Regions from separate parts of the Idiomarina loihiensis L2TR genome, predicted to be linked through region 1. Evidence: predicted binding sites of a transcription regulator. Region 1 holds the regulator's gene; each other region holds the start of a gene.

What was found. Region 1 encodes FliA, which starts transcription of late flagellar genes. Its sites were predicted from a motif close to CTAAAGNTNNNNNNNNNNNNGCCGATA; they were not measured.
Region 2: a site for FliA is predicted at 4,561-4,587, ahead of IL_RS04210 (VC2046/SO_2500 family protein). Genes of this name have one in related genera too.
Region 3: a site for FliA is predicted at 1,727-1,753, ahead of pomA (flagellar motor protein PomA). Genes of this name have one in related genera too.

The regions. Positions count from the first base shown of each region.
Region 1 is NC_006512.1:1,195,555-1,202,010, forward strand. It holds gene IL_RS05710 (chemotaxis protein CheA) at 1-1,294, opposite strand, end outside; gene IL_RS05715 (protein phosphatase CheZ) at 1,308-2,057, opposite strand; gene cheY (chemotaxis response regulator CheY) at 2,071-2,454, opposite strand; gene IL_RS05725 (RNA polymerase sigma factor FliA) at 2,492-3,217, opposite strand; gene IL_RS05730 (MinD/ParA family protein) at 3,210-4,082, opposite strand; gene flhF (flagellar biosynthesis protein FlhF) at 4,139-5,473, opposite strand; gene flhA (flagellar biosynthesis protein FlhA) at 5,486-6,456, opposite strand, start outside.
Region 2 is NC_006512.1:879,292-885,747, forward strand. It holds one part of gene prfB (peptide chain release factor 2) at 1-419, opposite strand, end outside; one part of gene prfB (peptide chain release factor 2) at 421-495, opposite strand; gene recJ (single-stranded-DNA-specific exonuclease RecJ) at 535-2,247, opposite strand; gene dsbC (bifunctional protein-disulfide isomerase/oxidoreductase DsbC) at 2,251-2,982, opposite strand; gene xerD (site-specific tyrosine recombinase XerD) at 3,038-3,940, opposite strand; gene IL_RS04210 (VC2046/SO_2500 family protein) at 4,041-4,526, opposite strand; tRNA gene IL_RS04215 (tRNA-Tyr) at 4,638-4,722, shown strand; gene IL_RS04220 (NAD(P)H-quinone oxidoreductase) at 4,760-5,728, opposite strand; gene IL_RS04225 (tetratricopeptide repeat-containing response regulator) at 5,813-6,456, shown strand, end outside.
Region 3 is NC_006512.1:2,272,857-2,279,312, forward strand. It holds gene IL_RS10960 (flagellar motor protein MotB) at 1-845, opposite strand, end outside; gene pomA (flagellar motor protein PomA) at 848-1,615, opposite strand; gene IL_RS10970 (exodeoxyribonuclease VII small subunit) at 1,818-2,054, shown strand; gene IL_RS10975 (polyprenyl synthetase family protein) at 2,051-2,938, shown strand; gene dxs (1-deoxy-D-xylulose-5-phosphate synthase) at 2,943-4,799, shown strand; gene IL_RS10985 (phosphatidylglycerophosphatase A family protein) at 4,825-5,307, opposite strand; gene thiL (thiamine-phosphate kinase) at 5,331-6,326, opposite strand; gene nusB (transcription antitermination factor NusB) at 6,330-6,456, opposite strand, start outside.

The sequences.
Region 1 (6,456 bases):
AGTTCTTATCCAAATCGGTTTCTTCACCGTACATCTCAAGATTGATTTCTTTCTTCAGGCTACGAGCCAGGTCACGGACAACCCGAGGGAAACGGCCAAACACTTTCTTAATTGGCTGCATCCGGGTTTTCATCACCGCGCCCTGTAAGTCGCCAGTGACAACATCCAGGTTCGAAATAGCTTTGCCCATTTCAGCACTGTCTGACTCATCAGAATTACTCAGGCTCAACAAACGGTTTCTGACCAGTACCAGCTCGCCGACCATGTTCATAATTTCATCTAAGCGCTTGGTATCAACCCGCACAGTAGTTTCAACCGGAGCAGGCGCTGGTGCAGCTGGCTTTTTATCTACCGGCTGAGCCGCTGCTGGTTTCGCTTTAGGCTCTGATTTCGGCTCAGGCTTCGGTTCTGGTTTGGATGCTGGTTTTGCCGCAGGTTTCGGCTGCGCTTTGGGTTCAGGCTTTTTCGGTGCTGGCTCATTAGCAGGCTTATCACCTTTCGGTGTCGGCGCTTTGCCACTGCCATGCAACTCGTCCAGCAAGGATTCAAATTCGTCGTCTGTTATTTCGTCGTCTTTTGCAGGCTCTTTCTGCTTTTCTTGTTTTTTCTCAGCACTTTGAGGCGCTTTCCCGCTGCCATGAAGTTCATCCAGCAATGACTCAAATTCATCATCTGAAATCTCATCACTGTCTTCATTTACCTTGGGCTTGGACGCCGCTGGCTTGTCTTCTTTTCCGGGACCTTTGCCTTCACCATGCAACTCATCCAGTAACGCTTCGAACTCATCGTCCTGAATTTCATCAATGCTGTCGCTGCTGCTTTCTTCTGCTGCAGGTTCTGGTTCCGGATCTGTTTCCTCGGCAGGTTCATCTTTTGGAACCTCTATAGGCGCTTCGTCCTCAGACTCTGGTTCACTCAACTTATGCAGTAATTCCAGCAACTCCGGTGAAGCTGCTTCAGGTTCTTCTTTGGCGCGCACCTGCGCAAACTGAGTATTGATAGTATCCAAAGACTGAAGAATCACGTCCATCAGGTCGGAAGTGACAGTACGTTGACCATTACGCAGGGTATCGAATACGTTTTCCGCACCATGACAGGTATCAACCAGAGCTCCCAGAGACAGGAACCCGGCACCACCTTTAACCGTATGAAAGCCACGGAAAATAGCATTCAACAGATCTTTGTTTTGCGGATCATTTTCCAGTTCAACTAGCTGTTCAGACAGTTGCTCGAGGATCTCTCCAGCCTCGATCAAAAAATCCTGCAGAATGTCTTCGTCCATATCAAAGCTCATGCGACTGATGCTCCTAGAAACCTAAACTGGACAACAAATCGTCCACTTCGTCTTGTCCGCCAACCACGTCATCGCGTTGATCAGCATCGATAATTGGGCCTTCGGCATGGGCTGCATCTTTCTTAGGCGCAAGCCCTGCTTTTTCCGCGTTACGACGTTCTTCTTCTTTACCAAATATCTTCAGTAGTTCAATCAGGTTCTTTTCAACGTCTTCGACCAATTGAATAACCCGGCGAATCACTTGCCCGGTAATATCCTGAAAATCTTGCGCCATAAGCACTTCAGTCATTAACCCATGCACTTGAGGCATATTTTCGCCACAGCGCTTAAGTACGTCATCGACCTCATGACATAAAGACTTGAATTCATTTAACTGAATATCGTTGCTCATTAACCGGTTCCAGGCCGGCATCACTTTCTCGACACGGTGATGCATATCGTCTGCAAGTGGTAGACAGGCTTCTACGGCATCCATGGTGCGATTCGCGGCGTCTTCAGTTTTTTCAATGACATACAGCAGACGATTTTGCGCGTCAGGAAGATCATCCTGCGTCATTTGCACAATGCGAGGGTCAACCTGAAAATCCTGGAGCGCTTCGTGGAGGTCTCGTGTTAACTGGCCTACAGAGGTAAACAACTTGTCATTACGACGGTTGTAAACATCTTCCAGTAATTGGTTAGCCTGCTGTTGTTTCCCGTCTTCAAGCAAGGCTACTAATTCCTTGGCTTGCTCCAGAGAAATATCATGGGCGTTATCAGACATAGTCGTTCGCCCTTTAGCTGATTCGTTCGAAAATCTTGTCGAGCTTTTCTTTCAACGTTACGGCTGTAAATGGTTTTACAATGTAACCATTTACTCCAGCTTGAGCTGCCATAATGATCTGCTCTCGTTTGGCTTCCGCCGTTACCATTAACACCGGTAAATGAGCCAGATTATCGTCTTTGCGAATTTCACGCAGCAAGTCGATTCCCTGCATACCCGGCATATTCCAGTCGGTTACGACAAAGTCGAAATCACCGTTCTGCAACATGGGCAATGCGGTATTACCGTCATCGGCTTCCTGTATATTGGTAAAGCCAAGATCACGAAGTAAGTTCTTAATGATTCGTCTCATTGTAGAGAAGTCGTCCACAACGAGAATTTTCATATTTTTATCCAAAGCACCCTCCACTGAGGCTCTCGATTACAACCAAAGTTTATTCAACCCAATTTTGCATTCGCGACTTCAGTCGCAACATTGCCTGACTGTGAATTTGACTGACTCGTGATTCACTCACGCTCAGCACTTCACCTATCTCTTTTAAATTCAATTCTTCGTCATAATACAACGAAAGCACCAAAGCTTCACGTTCTGGTAACGAAGATATTGTCGAAACCAGCGCTTTATGAAACGCAGCATTCTCAACATCTTTTTGCGGTTCATAAGCTGAACCCGTTACCTGCTCTGGCATGATAGCATCTTCTGATACACCAAGATCTTCAATACCAACGATTCGTCCCGTGCTGACATCCCGCAAAATATGATGATATTCATCCATACCCATATTCAGCTTTGCGGCCACTTCCGTGTCTTTTGCATCGCGTCCGGTTTCATTTTCAACCTGACGAATGGCTTCCAGTACGCGCCGATGATTACGATGAACCGAGCGCGGAGCCCAGTCACCACGACGAATTTCGTCCAACATAGCACCACGAATGCGAATGCCGGCAAAGGTTTCGAAACTGGCGCCTTTACTGTTATCAAAGTTACGCGCAGCTTCTAATAAGCCAATCATGCCTGCCTGGATCAAATCATCCACTTGCACACTGGCTGGAAGTCTAGCCATCATATGGTGTGCAATACGCTTAACCAGCCCGGTATGCTGTTCAATAATAGCATTCCGGTTGTCAGCAGTGGCGGCATAAACGGCAGCTTTATTCATTGGCAACATCCCGCTTACTCTCGTTATCGGCAGAAGTTATCAATTGTTCAAGAAAAAATTCTAAATGCCCGCCGGCTTGAGCGGGAACAGGCCAGTCAATGGCTTTCTTAGCCAAAGCTTTTATCGCTAAAGAAGCCGGCGATTTTGGGTAAGCCAGTACCATAGGTTGTTGTTTTCTAACAGCTAAACGCAAGTTGTCATCAAAAGGTATAATCGCGGCAAGCTCTAAAGCAACGTCTAAAAACCGATCGGTTACTTTAGTTAATTTATTGAACAATACTTGTCCGTCGCGCAGATTTCGTACCATATTGGCAACCACCTTGAATTTAAACAGGCCCTGCTCCCGGCTCAATACTTTTATCAGTGCATATGCATCAGTAATTGATGTGGGTTCATCACAAACCACTAATAAAACATCCTGTGATGCTCTGGCAAAGCTGACAACGGTATTACCAATACCCGCTGCAGTATCGACAATTAATACGTCATAGTTCCCCTGAAGCTGGCTGAAGGCTCTAATTAACCCGGCGTGTTCAGATTCGCTCAAGTCCACCATAGAGCGCGTTCCCGATGTTGCCGGAACAATTTTGATTCCCGCCGGGCCTTCAATCAGAATATCCTCTAACTCGCACTGCCCACTCAACACATGAGACAGGTTGCGCTCAACCCGCAGGCCTAACATAACATCGACGTTAGCCAGACCTAAGTCGGCATCCAGCACTAATACTCGTTTGCCCTGCTTTGCCATTGCGATAGCCATATTCAGCGACACGTTGGTTTTCCCAACGCCGCCTTTACCACCAGTTACCGCAATAACTTTTACTTTCGATTGTTTCATTCTTCGCAGACCGCTTGCTTGATCCATCGGGCGTATCTCTTTTCTGACTAGATTGATAACAGCTTCATATTATATTGACTCATTCAGCGAGAAAACGCCTCATTCCAGTACGATTTTGGCACGTCTGACACTGAGGAACAAATGCTTTTATCAAGCAGGCGCTCGGCCTCGGCAACCATAAAGTTCGCATCCGCTACCCGAATGTCTTCAGGCACTTGCTGGCCATTTGTTAAATAACCAACCGGTAAGCCATGTTCTATAGCTACGCTGATACTCTCACCTAAACTTAAGCATTCGTCCAACTTAGTGAAAATACAGCCAGACAAAGGCAGTGCTTTAAATTGCTTAACAGCATCCATCAGCACCTGGCTTTGTGATGTTGCAGACAACACCAGGTAAGGACGAATCCGCAATCGTGAATTCTGAATAAGCTGGCTTAACTGTTCGTTCAAACGCTTGTCGCGTTGACCCATGCCTGCCGTATCAATCAAAATAAGACTTTTTTGACGTAGCGCAAGTAAAGCATCTGCCAGTTCCTGTGCATTTTTTGCCACTTTGACCGGACACCCTATGATACGACCATAGGTTTGTAATTGTTCACTGGCACCAATACGAAAGGTGTCGGTGGTAATTAAAGCCACTTTATCGGCACCATGGCGTTGCGCATAACGAGCGGCTAACTTCGCAATGGTCGTGGTTTTACCGACACCGGTAGGGCCGACTAACGCAACCGCTCCACCGCGCGTCAAAATGTCGTCAGAGGTCGTATTCAGCTGACCTTCTAATAAATGCAGAGTCTGTTCCCAGGCTTCATCATCTGATCCGCCTTCAGGAATAAAACACGCAATCTGGTCGGCAACTCGTTCGCTCAAGCCCATATCCATTAACCGATTCATCAGCATAGAGCGGGTTGGTTCTTCACGATCCATTTCTTGTTTCATCAAGCCGCTCAACTGGTGTTCCAGCAATTGACGAATACCATTGACCTGAGAGCGCAGTTCAGCAATGGCCTGGGAGTCGTCGGCTGCCGGTGCGTTTACTTGTTCAGGAAAAATATCGTCGCTGAGTTGAGAAGCGTTAAATTCTTGTGGCTCGGCTTTCGGTTCTGGCCGTTTGGACGCTTCAGCAACCGCTTGCGTAGCAGAGCGTTGCGCAGGCTGTTCAGCCTGTGCCTGACGCTGTAACAATTCCTGCAAAGATTCAGCCGGCACTTCTGGCGTCTTTGACGCAGCCGGCTCATTTGGGGCCTGCTCAGCCATTGGCTGTGCCTGTTGCGCATCGGGGTCAATGGCTGCAACCAGCTCAATACCACCGTTTACTTTCTTATTGGACAGGATAATCGCATCCGGACCTAAGGTTTCTTTAACCTGTTGTAAACCACGGCGCATATCTTCGGCAAAAAAGCGTTTAATCTTCACAAGCGACTCCCGTTACTCTTGTGTGGCGGTTTGTTCACCACCGTTTTGTTGTCCACCAATTGAGCTGACAATGCGAATCTGTTTATCATCCGGTACTTCCTGATAGGACAACACGCGCATACCATCGGTAGCGTGACGCGCAAAACGCGCCATGGTTGACCTTAAAAGCCCCGAGGTCAGCAGTACTGAAGGCTCACCATTCATTTCCTGCTGCTGATGCACTTCGCGTAATGACTGTTGCAGGCGTTCGGCCAAACCAGGTTCGATTCCGGCGCCTTGCTGATTTCCGTCATTACCAGCCATTTGTAGTGACTGATGCAACATCTGTTCCAACTCTGGTGCCAAAGTTATGACAGGCAATTCCGCCGCCCCTTCAGCAATGTCCTGAACAATTAACCGACGCAGTGAAATTCTGACTGCAGCCGTCAGTACTTCTGGGTCCTGGCTGCGTCCTGCATACTCAACCAAAGTTTGTACAATGGTGCGCATATCCCGAATCGCGATGCCCTCGTCCAATAAGTTTTGCAGTACTTTCACAAAGTTACCCAGTGACAATAAATCCGGAATCAGCCCCTCAACCAGCTTAGGATGAGTACGCCCCAGACGGTCCAGCAATTCTTGTGCTTCTTCGTGACCCAGCAACTGAGATGCATGGTTGGTTACAATCTGACTTAAGTGCGTAGCGACTACGGTTGCAGCGTCAACCACGGTATAACCCAGAGTTTGGGCGTGCTCGCGTTGCTCAGGACGGATCCAGACAGCATCCAGCCCAAAGGCCGGATCTTTTGTCTTCTCACCGTCCAGCTCACCGAACACCTGGCCCGGGTTAATCGCCATCTCCCAGTCATGACGAATTTCAGCTTCACCCATGGTCACACCCATAAGAGTAATGCGGTAACTGTTGGGGCCTAAATCGAGGTTGTCCCGAATATGTACGGCCGGAACAAGGAAACCAAACTCCTGAGACTGCTTCTTACGTACAC
Region 2 (6,456 bases), 320 kb from region 1:
ATTTCCGCTTTAAAGTCATGCGCTTCTGCCCAGCGCAAATACATGCGTAGCAACATATTAGCCCAGTCCTGAGCTTCGGTTCCGCCGGAGCCTGACTGAATATCCAGGTAGCAGTCTGCCGAGTCGTTGTCTTTTGAAAACATACGACGAAACTCTAAAGCTTCCAGCTGTTTCACTAAACCGGACAGCTCTTCATGAGCTTCGTTAAAAGTGTCTTCGTCTTCTGCTTCTACCGCAAGATCAACAAGACCCTCGACATCATCCAGCCCCTGCTGAAGTTTATCCAGGGTTTGTACCACTTGCTCTAATGCCGCACGCTCTTTACCTAAAGCTTGCGCCTTGGGTGGATCATCCCACACATTGGGCTGTTCCATCTCACGAGTAACTTCTTCCAGACGCTCTAACTTAGCATCGTAGTCAAAGATACCCCCTAAGCGAATTACTACGCTCACGCATTTCTTTGATGTTGTTGTAGGTTGCGTTAGTTTCAAACATGCGACTACCTAATTCTGTTAATTCTAAAAGGGGCGTAGTTTAACGTATTGCGCGGATTTGCTCCACCAACAACTGAACGTTTGTGCGTCCGCGGAAGTGATTAAGCTGTGGCTTGTATAAAAGTTCAACAACGGAGGCCTGCCGCGCCGGCCATTGTTGTGTATCGACGTTAAAGGCAATCGCATCTAATAATTCGCCTTGCGGATGACGCACCACCAATTTTAGATGTCGCTCTCCGACAATGCGCTGATCCACCAATTCAAACTGGCCGTCAAACATAGGTTCGGGAAACTGCTGTCCCCAGGGGCCGGCACTTTGCAGCGTATTCACACTGTCCAGCGAGAGTTGTGTTGTTGTGAGTTCGCCATCAGACCAGAATACCCGCTGCTTCTGTTCTTCTGACAGCCACTCCGACGCAACTTGCTCCGCCAGTTCGGAAAAGCGCGTCAGATTTTCTTTCTTCATGGTTAAGCCGGCGGCCATAGCATGTCCACCGAAACGTTCCATAATGCCCGGCTGCAGACTATGAACACGTTCCAGTAAATCCCGCATATGCAGACCACTAACCGAACGTGCGGAGCCTTTTAGGAATTCATCGTCATCGTTGGCAAGCGCAATCACCGGTCGGTTCACTTGCTCTTTTACTCTACCCGCGACAATACCGATAACCCCGGCATGCCAGTCCGGCTGATACAAGGTGACTAAATCAGGCACCTGCCCTTGATCAAAACACAGCTTTGCAACAGCGCTTTCGGCGTGCTCGCGCATTTCCGTTTCAATCGATTTACGTTGCTGGTTTAAATCGTTAAGTTGCTGCGCTAACTGCTGCGCCCGGGTCTCACCCGCTAATAAGCACTCTATTCCCAGCCCGATATCGTCTAAGCGGCCAGCAGCATTAATTCGCGGACCAAGGGCAAACCCTAAATCACTGGCGGCCAGCTGACTGGCATCACGGTTGGCAACTTCCAGCAACGCTTTAATTCCGGGTCGGCTCATGCCTTTACGAATACGGGCTATCCCCTGCTGCACTAATACGCGATTGTTATAATCCAGCGGTACAACATCCGCTACGGTGCCAAGAGCAACAAGATCCAGCCAGTCAGCCAGGTTAGGTAACGGTTCAACGCCTTGTTCACGTAACGCTGAACGCAACGCCAGCAGGACGTAAAACGCCACACCCACACCCGCTAAATTTTTGCTGGAAAACTCACAGCCGTGCTGATTCGGGTTCACTATCGCGTTAGCCGGAGGCAGTTCTTCAGGTGGTAAATGGTGGTCAGTAACCAGCACTTGTATGCCTTTTTCACGAGCAAGTACAATAGCGTCATGCGCTGCAATGCCGTTATCGACAGTCACAATTAACTGCACATTCTCGACAGCTAGTTGTTCTACCATGGCAACAGAAAGTCCGTAGCCGTCAGTCATTCGGTTTGGTACGCGATACCCCACCTGCTGTAGACCAAAGGCCTGCAAGGCCGACACCATTAATGCCGAACTGGTTGCACCGTCGGCATCAAAATCACCGCAAATACAAACTTTTGCTTGATTTTTTAACGCATTTTGCAGCAGTTCAACGGCTTTCCCGATGTCTCTTAACGAAGAGAAATGCAGTAAACCGGAAGCTTTCAAAGATAATTCGTCAGCACGACGGACACCCCGGCGGGCATAAATTTGCCGCAACAAAGGTGGCATTTGTTGCGGCAAAAAGTCATCGTCAACCAGTTGATAACGACGTATTTCATAATCACTCATGAATTACTGTGACTCACCTTTTTTAATTTCAGCAATTAAGCGTGATGCAGGTAACGCCCCCGGTACTAAGCGACCGTCGGGCAGAACGATAGCGGGCGTACCGCTTACCCCAAAAGATTTGCCCAGTTGGTAGTGCTCAGCAACCGGATTGGAACAGCTTGAGTCGCCACTGTAATTTTCGTCTTCTTTAAAGGCGGTAATGGCCCCTTTTTTGTCATCCGCACACCAAACGGTTTGTAACTGCTTCCCGCCTTTGCTACTCATACCACCACGGGGAAAGGCCAGGTATTTTATGGTAATGCCTTGTGCGTGATAGCTGTCCATGTTTTCGTGCAGGCGCTGACAATAACCGCAGGTAGTGTCAGTAAAAACCGTTACCTGATATTTCTCGTCCTCAGCCGGGTACACGATCATATCGTCAGCAAAGCCTTTTAGCATTTTCAGGCGAACTTTAGCCATGCCGGCTTCACTTAAATTTTCCGGTTCACTCCCGGTTATATCAAACACATTGCCGCTAATAAGCCGTTCACCGTCATCTGACACATAAAACATGCCCTGATTAGTCACCGCACGGACATAGCCGTCAATTTCACCGGGCTCTGTGGACAACACTTCAATACCAATTTTATTCAGGTGCCGGGTGTCGACTTCACTTTGTTCCGCACTAATAGCCGGCGCACTGAAACTTGCGCCGACCAGCCCTACTAATCCAACTACAGACATTAAATTGCGCATAAATACCTCTTAAATTAACTGTCCGAACCCTACCCTGTTACCAGCCAAAATGCAATTAGCCTCGCGGGTGATGCTGAGCATGTAAGGCCTGCAGACGTTCACGTGCAACCTGGGTATAAATTTGTGTGGTAGATAAATCACTGTGACCTAACAGTAGCTGTAAGACACGTAAGTCGGCGCCATGGTTCAGCAAATGCGTGGCAAAAGCATGGCGTAAAGTGTGCGGCGACAAATGTGCGTAAATGCCGGCTTCTTCGGCGTAATGCTTTAATCTGTACCAAAATGCCTGACGTGTTAATAACGAGCCACGTTGCGTAACAAATATCCAGGGGCTGCTTTTATCCGTTATTGCCGGACGTCCATGCTTTAAATAATTGTCCAGCCACTCCAGCGCGTCTTCCCCTAAAGGCACTAAGCGTTCCTTATTGCCTTTGCCGATAACCCGAACTAAGCCTTGCTGGCGGCTCAACTGATCATATTGCAGACGAATAAGTTCGGTTACCCGTAATCCGGTGGCATAGAGAACTTCCAGCATAGTCCGGTCACGCAGACCAATGGGAGTTTCTGTATCCGGTTGTTCCAATAAAGAAATCACATCCTCTTCGCTTAACGAATGTGGGATGCTTTGCGGTAACTTAGGGCGTTTCAGGCGCGCTGTTGGGTCTACTGCCACCCACTGCTGTTTTACAGCAAACTGGAAGAATTTCTTCGTCGAACTTAAAAATCGCGAGGTGCTTCGTGGCGATAAGCCTTGCATACGCCGCCACAACAGGTAGTCCTGCAGCACCACTTCATCAGTGTCCATTAAGGATTTTTTAAGCGATAGCAAATATTCACAATAACGGCGTAAGTCACTGCGGTACGCGGCTTGAGTATTATTGCTGGAGCCATGATGCAGCCAGAGGTGCTCAGTAAAAGCATCAATACGATCTTCGTCCTCTGGGCGGAGTTGCTTCATGGTTTTTGGAAATTAGCGAAATGATAATGCTATTATGCCGCATAGCGAGAGCGGCTGAAACTGCTTGTGCAAAACTCTCCGAAAAGAATCAAGTTAAGCGCTAATGAGTAATGCCTAGTTTCTGCAGAACATCGTATAGGCCAGCGGGCCCTTTATATTTGTACTCGTTTTTTTCGTCCGTTTGCGGCTGCTTCTTCTTTTCCAGCCGCTGGCGAACCCGCCAGTCCAGGTTGTGAAGAAGCTCCAGGGGCAAACGATCAGGCGTTGCATCGGGAATAAGCGGCTGAGGATGAGTTGCGTCCTGTAGTTTAAAGTCTGACAACTGACTAACTGTTGCATAGACACCACTAGCCAGCACCATGCCTGGCTTTACATCTAAAGGCCGCGTTCTGCCGGCACCAATGGTTCTTTGCCAGTTAACTTGCGCAGGGCGCTCAGAAATAACCGGGTCGTCACCCAAGGCAGACACCCAATAAGCAAACTCGCCCGCGAAGCCGTGATTAACTGCTTCGCTCGCGTGTTGCTCAAAGAAATGAGCGGCCTGGTTTTCGACAGCACTATTCTGTACAGCTGAAACTTGACTCATTAAGACTCTGGATAATCGGTTACAGATACTTCTGTATCGGCCAAAGTCCTAAAAGTTTAAGTTTTCTCTTTACAGCTAAGCTAAGACTGTTATTATACGCGCCTCTTGAGTGGAGGGGTTCCCGAGTGGCCAAAGGGATCAGACTGTAAATCTGACGGCTCAGCCTTCGCAGGTTCGAATCCTGCCCCCTCCACCATTTCTTTACTGCACCGGCAGTTGGCTATCAGCCTGAATTACTCTTCCGAAAGCGTTATAACCACCTTACCCTGAGTTTTATTATCTGCAACATAATCCAGTGCTTGCTGAATATCGTCAGCGGCAAAAACCTCATCGATGATAGGTTTTATGGTGCTGCTTTTAAACTTATCGCCAAAATCACGCCACAAACCCTGTAAAATTTTTCCTTTGCGTTCCGGTGATAATGCTCGCAGAGTTGAGCCAATCAGCTTTTGGCGCTTCATCAGCATACGTCCGAAATCAACTTCGCCAGTCACGCCAGCCATTAAACCAATTAAAATAATACGGCCATCCTGTGCCAGATACTGCTGGTCTTTTGCTATAGACTCACCAGCGACAGGATTCAGAATGACGTCGACTTCGCCAAGAGCTTTAACTTCTTCAACAATGTTCTGTTTGTGCCGGTTTATCGCATTCTTCGCACCCAGTTTCAGGCAAAACTCCGATTTCTCTCCACTACCCACTACGGCGGTAAGCTCATTACCACTTTCCCGGCACAACTGGATCAGTGACGAACCCACACCGCTGGCACCCGCATGAGCTAATACCCGCTCTCCGGGTTTTAAGTCAGCTAATTGATAGACATTAAGATAGGCCGTAGCAAAAGTTTCCAGCCAACCCGCAGCTTCTGCATTACTCCAGCTTTCAGGCACCTCCAGTATTTGTTCAGCAGAAACATTCACTTGTTCAGCAAAACCGCCGCCAGCCAATAACGCGCTGACACGTTGCCCGGTTTGCCAGCCATTGACTTCGCTACCTACTTTTTCTATAACCCCACAGACTTCTAGTCCAGGAATAGTTGAGGCACCTTTAGGTGGTGGGTATTTCCCTGCTATTTGCATTAAGTCGGCACGATTAAGCCCGGCGCTCAGTACCCGCAGCTGAACTTCATTAGCCTGTGGCTCGTCCAGCTCAGGATGGTTCTTCCAGTGTACTTTTTGTTCGGAAATAGCAATTGCTTTCATATCAGCCTCTGTTGCCGCTTAACATTATTGAAATTAGCCAGTATGCTGTCGGTATGAATAAGATCAGGATACTGTTTGACGCAAATGGACAAAACCTTAGAGCTCAATAATAAACGCGTATTATTAATAGATGACCAGAAGCCCTTTCAGGTCATGCTCAAAGGCTTGCTGTTAAACTTGGGGGCGCAGGACGTACAAGTCAAGACCACCGGCGAAGCAGGTATTGCCGCTTACATTAAAAACCCGCACGATATTCTGTTGGTAGACTATAACCTTGGGCGTGGTCGCAATGGTCGTCAGGTTTTAGAGGAACTGCAAGTTCGAGGGCTAATGAAAGAGCATACTCTGTTCTTTATTATTACCGGCGACAACACCCGTCCTATGGTTCTCAGCGCACTGGAACTTCAACCCGATGATTATTTGATGAAACCGTTTTCACATAGAGTGTTGCGCTCCCGCCTGGTGCGAGCCTATAAACGCCGCATGTGGTTAAAAGACGTATTCAAGGCGCTGACAAATCATGATTATGAAACCTGTATTGGTGCCTGCCAGAAACATATTCAATCTAACAGCCGCTACAGTAATTACTGCCGCAAACTGCAAATTGAGTTGTACAACAAAACCGGTCAATTAGATAAAGCGGAAACGGCAATTAAAGAACTACTTGAGGAAAACTCTCACAGTTGGGTCTTTCTAAAACTGGCTGAAACGCGGTTATTACAAAACTC
Region 3 (6,456 bases), 1.1 Mb from region 1:
TTATTCGGCACCAATGGCTTAGTATCCGAGTAACCCATAACCACCAGACGATCTTCGCTAAAGTCATCCACTTTCAGCATTTCTTCTGCAACCGCAACCGCTCGCTTACTGGAGAGATCCCAGTCCGATGAGTAGATTTCCGATACCAGTTTTTCATTATCACTGTGGCCAGAAATAGTGACCTCACCCGGAATATCTTTCAATGCCCCGGCAACCTGCTGAATAATAGGCCGGAACTGCGGCTGTAAAAATGCCGAACCTTCAGGAAATGAGCCTTGTTCACGTATGCGAATAATAATTTGCTGACCGTGCTGCTCAAGCTCAATAGTGCCAGCTTTAATCTCATTCTCAAGCTGCCGCTCGATACGACGCATAAGCTCCTTAGATACCTGCGTCATAGCTTCAGTATTTTCCGCTTCTGCCTCTTTTTGGTCATCCGCGCTGTCGGACTCCTGACCGCCCCGCTCGGTTTGCTGACCACCGGCAAAGTCGGACTCACCTTCCTGAAATTCCAGCATCTGCTGCGTCATTTCTACGGTCTGCTGCTGGATAGTTTCAATGGGCGTTGGCTCTGGCCGCCCGGGACGGAACTCCTGAGCGATAACACTGGTACCCTTAGGAATGTCTTTCACTTCAATTTTATTTTGCACACCTAAAGCGTACTTCATTGAACCGGCTATTTGCTTAAACTTCAGCACGTCCATTTCGGAGAAAGCCAATAACAGCACGAAGAAGCACATGAGCAAGGTCATGAGATCGGCAAAGGTTGCCATCCACATAGGCAATCCCGGGGGCGGGCAATTGCAGTCCTCTTGTTCTTCGTCTCTGACTTTCTCTGAGGCCATAACTACTCGTCCTCATCCTCGTTACCAATACGCTTAGATTCAGCTAAGTAATTACGTAAAATACCTTCAATGACACGAGGGTTCTGACCGTCCTGAATACCTAAAATGGCGTCCAGTATCAGTTGCCGGTTCAGCTTTTCCTGTTCGGCCCGTAGCAATAACTTATTCGCGATAGGAATGGCAATAACGTTGGCTAAAAAGGCACCATAAAGGGTGGTTAACAAAGCAACGGCCATGGCTGGGCCTATCGCTTTGGGGTCATCCATATTAGACAGCATCGCAACCAGACCAATCAGGGTACCAATCATACCCATAGCCGGTGATACATCGCTCAGTATTTTGAATACCCGGGCGCCCTCTTCATGGCGGGCAAAGCTCATTTTTATATCTTTCGACAAGGTTTGGCGGACAACTTCGGCATCGTGACCGTCAACCAGCATGTCTACGCCTTTACGAAAGAATTTGTTCGGAATTTCCGCTTCTTCAAGCGCCAGAAAGCCACCTTTACGCGCCGAGTCAGCCATCTCAACAGCCGTATCGATAAGCTCTTGTGGATGTTCAATTTTAAAGAAAAACGCCTTAACGACCACTTTCCCCGTGCCCAGAAACTGGCCCAGAGAAAAGTTCGCTAAGGTTATAAATAATGAACCGCCGAAGACGATAAAGAACGATTGGGTATCTAAAAACAGGGTTATGTCCCCACCCAGAACCATAGCAACGACGACAAAGCCGATGGCCCCTATAATTCCTAAGAGCGTTGCTATATCCACTCAGCCTTCCTCCCCGATTTGAGTTTTCATTTATGCTGTTGTGCTCATTCTTAAACAATCGCGTCGCGCTTACAAGCGACATCTGTTCATCTTACACAGGAATAATGAGATCATCGGCTGACATTCAGGATTCTTTATCGGATAATTAACTTTCATTCTATTAGCAATGCGGCTCATAACAGATTTTAAGGCAGACTTAGCTATGGCAGACGAACAGAAACAGCAATCTTTCGAACAGGCTCTGGAGCAGCTAGAGCAACTGGTTAATGAACTGGAACAAGGCGACTTACCGCTTGAGCAATCGCTGAAAAAATTCGAACAAGCCATTGCCTTGTCACGTTCCAGCCAGCAACAATTGCAGCAGGCTGAGCAAAAAGTGACAACTTTGTTGGCTGAACAGCAATCTGGAAATGATGAAAGCAATGGAGAACTGATGTGACGATTAACTCGTTAACAGCAGCAACACGAGAACAAGTCGATTCATTCTTAAAGCAAGCGCTCGCGCAGTTAACCCTGAACCCGCGTCTGAACCAGGCCATGCAGCACGGAGTGTTAATGGGCGGAAAACGTATTCGCCCCTATCTGCTGGTGACCGTTGCCGATATTTGTGGCGCCAATAAGAATGACGCTCTGCAAGCCGCTGCCGCTGTTGAGTTGATACATGCTTATTCTTTAATTCATGACGACTTGCCAGCAATGGATGATGACGATTTACGCCGTGGTCAGCCGACTTGCCACATTGCTTACGACGAGGCGACAGCGATTTTAGCCGGAGATGCGCTACAGACACTGGCTTTCGAAGTCTTAACCGAAAACCGTATGGAACAATTACCCAGTGAACGACAGCTGCAATTAGTTCAGGTACTGGCTAAAGCCAGCGGTGCCCGCGGCATGTGTGCAGGTCAGGCAATAGACTTACAGGCAACAGCTAAAATCGTCACTGAAGACGCACTAGAGCAAATGCATTTAAGTAAAACCGGCGCGTTGATAACCGCCGCCGCCACTATGGGTGTATTGTGTGGTAATGACAATGCGCAACAATGGCGGGAAAAGTTTGAGCAGTTCGCTCATTATCTGGGGCTGGCATTTCAAGTACAGGATGATATCCTCGACGTAACAGGTAATACTGAAGCTCTGGGCAAACCTCAGGGGTCAGATACCGCGTCTGAAAAATCAACTTACGTGCGTTTGCTCGGTATTGAAGGTGCTCAGCAACGCCTGCAAAACTTACACCATAAAGCACTACAGTCGTTAAGCGATATCCCTTACAATACAGACAGACTTGAACAATTTTCCGACTTGCTGTTAAAGCGGGACCACTAACTGAATGACTCAACAATATCCGTTACTTGATAAAATTAACTCCCCCGCTGACCTGCGCCGTTTACCGCGGACGCAATTGCCGGAACTGTGCGCAGAAATTAGACAGTTTTTATTAACCTCAGTGAGCCAAAGCAGCGGCCACCTCGCGTCAGGTTTAGGCACCGTAGAGCTTACGGTTGCCCTGCATTATGTGTATCACACACCAGAAGATAAGCTGGTTTGGGACGTTGGCCATCAGGCTTACCCACATAAAATTCTGACCGGGCGTAAACAACGGTTGCACTCTATTCGTCAAAAAGACGGGCTTCACCCTTTTCCCTGGCGCGAAGAGAGTGAATACGATGTGCTCTCAGTCGGGCATTCAAGTACGTCTATATCAGCAGCGTTAGGCATGGCGGTAGCAGCGCAAAGGCAAAGTCTACGACAAAAAGTCGTCTCTATTATCGGCGACGGTGCAATGACCGCCGGTATGGCATTTGAAGCCATGAATCATGCTGGTGATATAAAACCAGATATGTTGGTGGTGCTGAACGACAATGACATGTCTATTTCAGAAAACGTTGGTGCTCTGAACCATCATTTCGCCCGCCTTTTATCTGGTCGTTTTTATACCTCGCTGCGGGAAGGCAGCAAAAAATTACTCAGCCCGCTGCCTCATATTCGTCATTTTGCCAGCCGTGCCGAAGAGCACATGAAGGGCATGATGGCACCGGGCACTATTTTTGAAGAGCTGGGATTCAATTACATAGGCCCGATAGACGGCCATGATGTTGATACTCTGGTTGATACGTTATCGAACATGCGCAGTTTAGGCGGTCCGCAGTTGCTGCACATTGTGACGCAAAAAGGCAAAGGTTACCGACCTGCAGAGAGAGATCCTATTGGTTACCATGGCGTGCCAAAGTTTGATCCCAAAGAGTCCAGCCTGCCTGAGAAAGCACCGGGTATTCCCAGCTATTCTGAAATTTTTGGCCAATGGCTGTGCGATACCGCAAGTAATGACAAGTCGCTAATGGCAATAACACCGGCGATGCGTGAAGGTTCCGGTATGGTGACGTTTTCACAGCAATATCCACAACAGTACTTTGACGTGGCTATAGCTGAACAGCACAGTGTGACTTACGCAGCGGGCCTGGCTATTTCAGGACTGAAACCGGTTGTCGCCATTTACTCCACCTTTTTACAGCGCGGTTATGATCAGCTCATTCACGATGTCGCTCTGCAAAACCTTGATGTGCTCTTCGCCATTGACCGTGCCGGTATTGTCGGTGCCGATGGCCCCACTCACCAGGGCGCATTTGACTTAAGTTACCTTCGTTGCATACCTAATATGGTGGTAATGGCTCCCAGTAATGAACAAGAGTGTCTGGACATGCTAACCACCGGGTATCAGTACAAAGGTCCGGCAGCAGTTCGTTATCCCCGTGGAGCCGGTGTTGGTCTGGAGCTTCGTAAGGGTAAAGTTATTGATATAGGAAAAGCTCAAACCCTTACTGAGGGGCAGAATATTGCTTTCCTTAATTTTGGTACCCTGCTGCCGGAAGTGGAAGCAGCGGCAGCCAAATTTAATGCCACCGTTGTCGATATGCGTTTCATAAAACCTCTGGACACAGCTTGTCTGGACCAGTTAATGACAACCCATTCAGTGCTGGTAACTGTAGAGGAAAATGTCATAGCAGGCGGCGCAGGCGGTGCCGTGAGCGAATACGTAGCCCAACACAAAGCAAGCCCGCAAGTGTTAACAATAGGCTTACCGGACGAGTTTATTAAACATGGTTCGCAAGGTGAAGTTCGTGCCGAACTGGGTCTGGATGCCGCAGGTATTGAGCGGCAGGTGAATGACTTTATAAAAAAAAGCTGAAGTATATGGCAAGGTCAGGTTTGCTTTAGCCCAGCAGACCTGACAACCACCAACCTAAATGCAGTAATACTGCCGAGAAAATACCCGCCAGCACGTCATCCATCATAATACCGTTACCGCCACTTAGCTTTTTATCTGCCCAGCCAATTGGACCTGGTTTCCAGATATCAAAAATGCGGAACAACACAAACGCCGCCAGCAACCAAAATGGCTCTACAGGCAGTGCGAACATGGCAACGGCATAGCCAACTATTTCATCCCAGACAATTGAAGGGTGGTCGTGTTCCCCCATTGCCTTAGCGGTATACTGGCATATCCAAATACCGGCCAGCGTCATTACCACCAGAGCCAGCAAATATTCCCACCAGTTAAGTGGAGCTAATAAAAAAACGGCCGGAATACCAATAAGTGTTCCAAAGGTACCCGGCGCTTTAGGAGCAAGACCGGAGCCAAAACCCAACGCAAGCCAATGTATGGGGTTAAACCATGAAAGTTTCGCATGAGACATGGACTAGTGGCTCCTTAAATCTCTTATTTACTGGCTTCGTTCTGCGGAAAGTGATTAAAGCTACTATAACCCTCAGCCAGTAACCAGTCTTCGCCATTATAGCGCAACTGAATGTCACCGGATTCACCGTTCGCTACGCGACCAATACATACCGGTCGGGTCTTAAGGTGCGTGGTTAAGGTTTCCATACGCCCCCGATGTTCCTCGGGCAAGGTAAAGCAAAGCTCGTAGTCGTCTCCGGCGGTCAAAGCCAAAGCAAGTGCGTCATCCACCTGAAGTGTTTCGGTTAACGCCAGTGACAGCGGCAGCTTTTCCAGTTCCAGTTGCGCCTGAGTGCCGGCTTCTGTCATTAAATGCCGTAAATCGGCCAGCAGACCGTCAGAAATATCAATGCAGGAACTTGCTACGCCTCGCAGACTTTGCCCTAAAGCGACTCTGGGGGTGGGGTAATGCAGGCGCTCTATCACCTGCTGCAAATGTCGTCCGGTTGTGCTCACTTTATTTTGCGTAACCTGCAAGCCTAGGCCAGCATCACCTAAAGAGCCGCTGACATAAATCCAGTCGCCCGCCTTTGCCCCGGAACGCGGTATCGCGCTGCCCGAAGGCAGTTGTCCATGAGCTGTAATAGTTATTGTCAGCGGGCCTTTGGTTGTGTCGCCGCCAATTAACTGGCAATCGTAATAACTGCAAATTTCATCCAGGCCACCACTAAATTCCTGTAGCCAGTCTTCGTCCATACGAGGAAGCGTCAAAGCCAGACTGATCCAGCACGGCTGAGCGCCCATAGCCGCTAAGTCGCTTAAGTTCACGGCAACACTTTTATGACCAATAGCACGGGGTGGCGTGGTCATATCAAAATGCACACCTTCAACCAGAGTATCGGTAACAATGACCAGGTCATGCTCAGGCATTGGCCGGACAACAGCGCCGTCATCTCCAATGCCCATAGCAACATCGCCCCGTTTTGCGGAGCGATGAGTGAAGTATTCATTAATTAGCGAAAATTCATCGCGGGGCATAAGTTACTGCCTGGTTGGGCGGAAAGTGTCTACTGCTTTATCGAGTACGCCGTTGACAAAACGATGGCTTTCATCGGCACCAAAAGATTTAGCCAGCTCTATTGCTTCGTTGATAGCCACTTTATAGGGT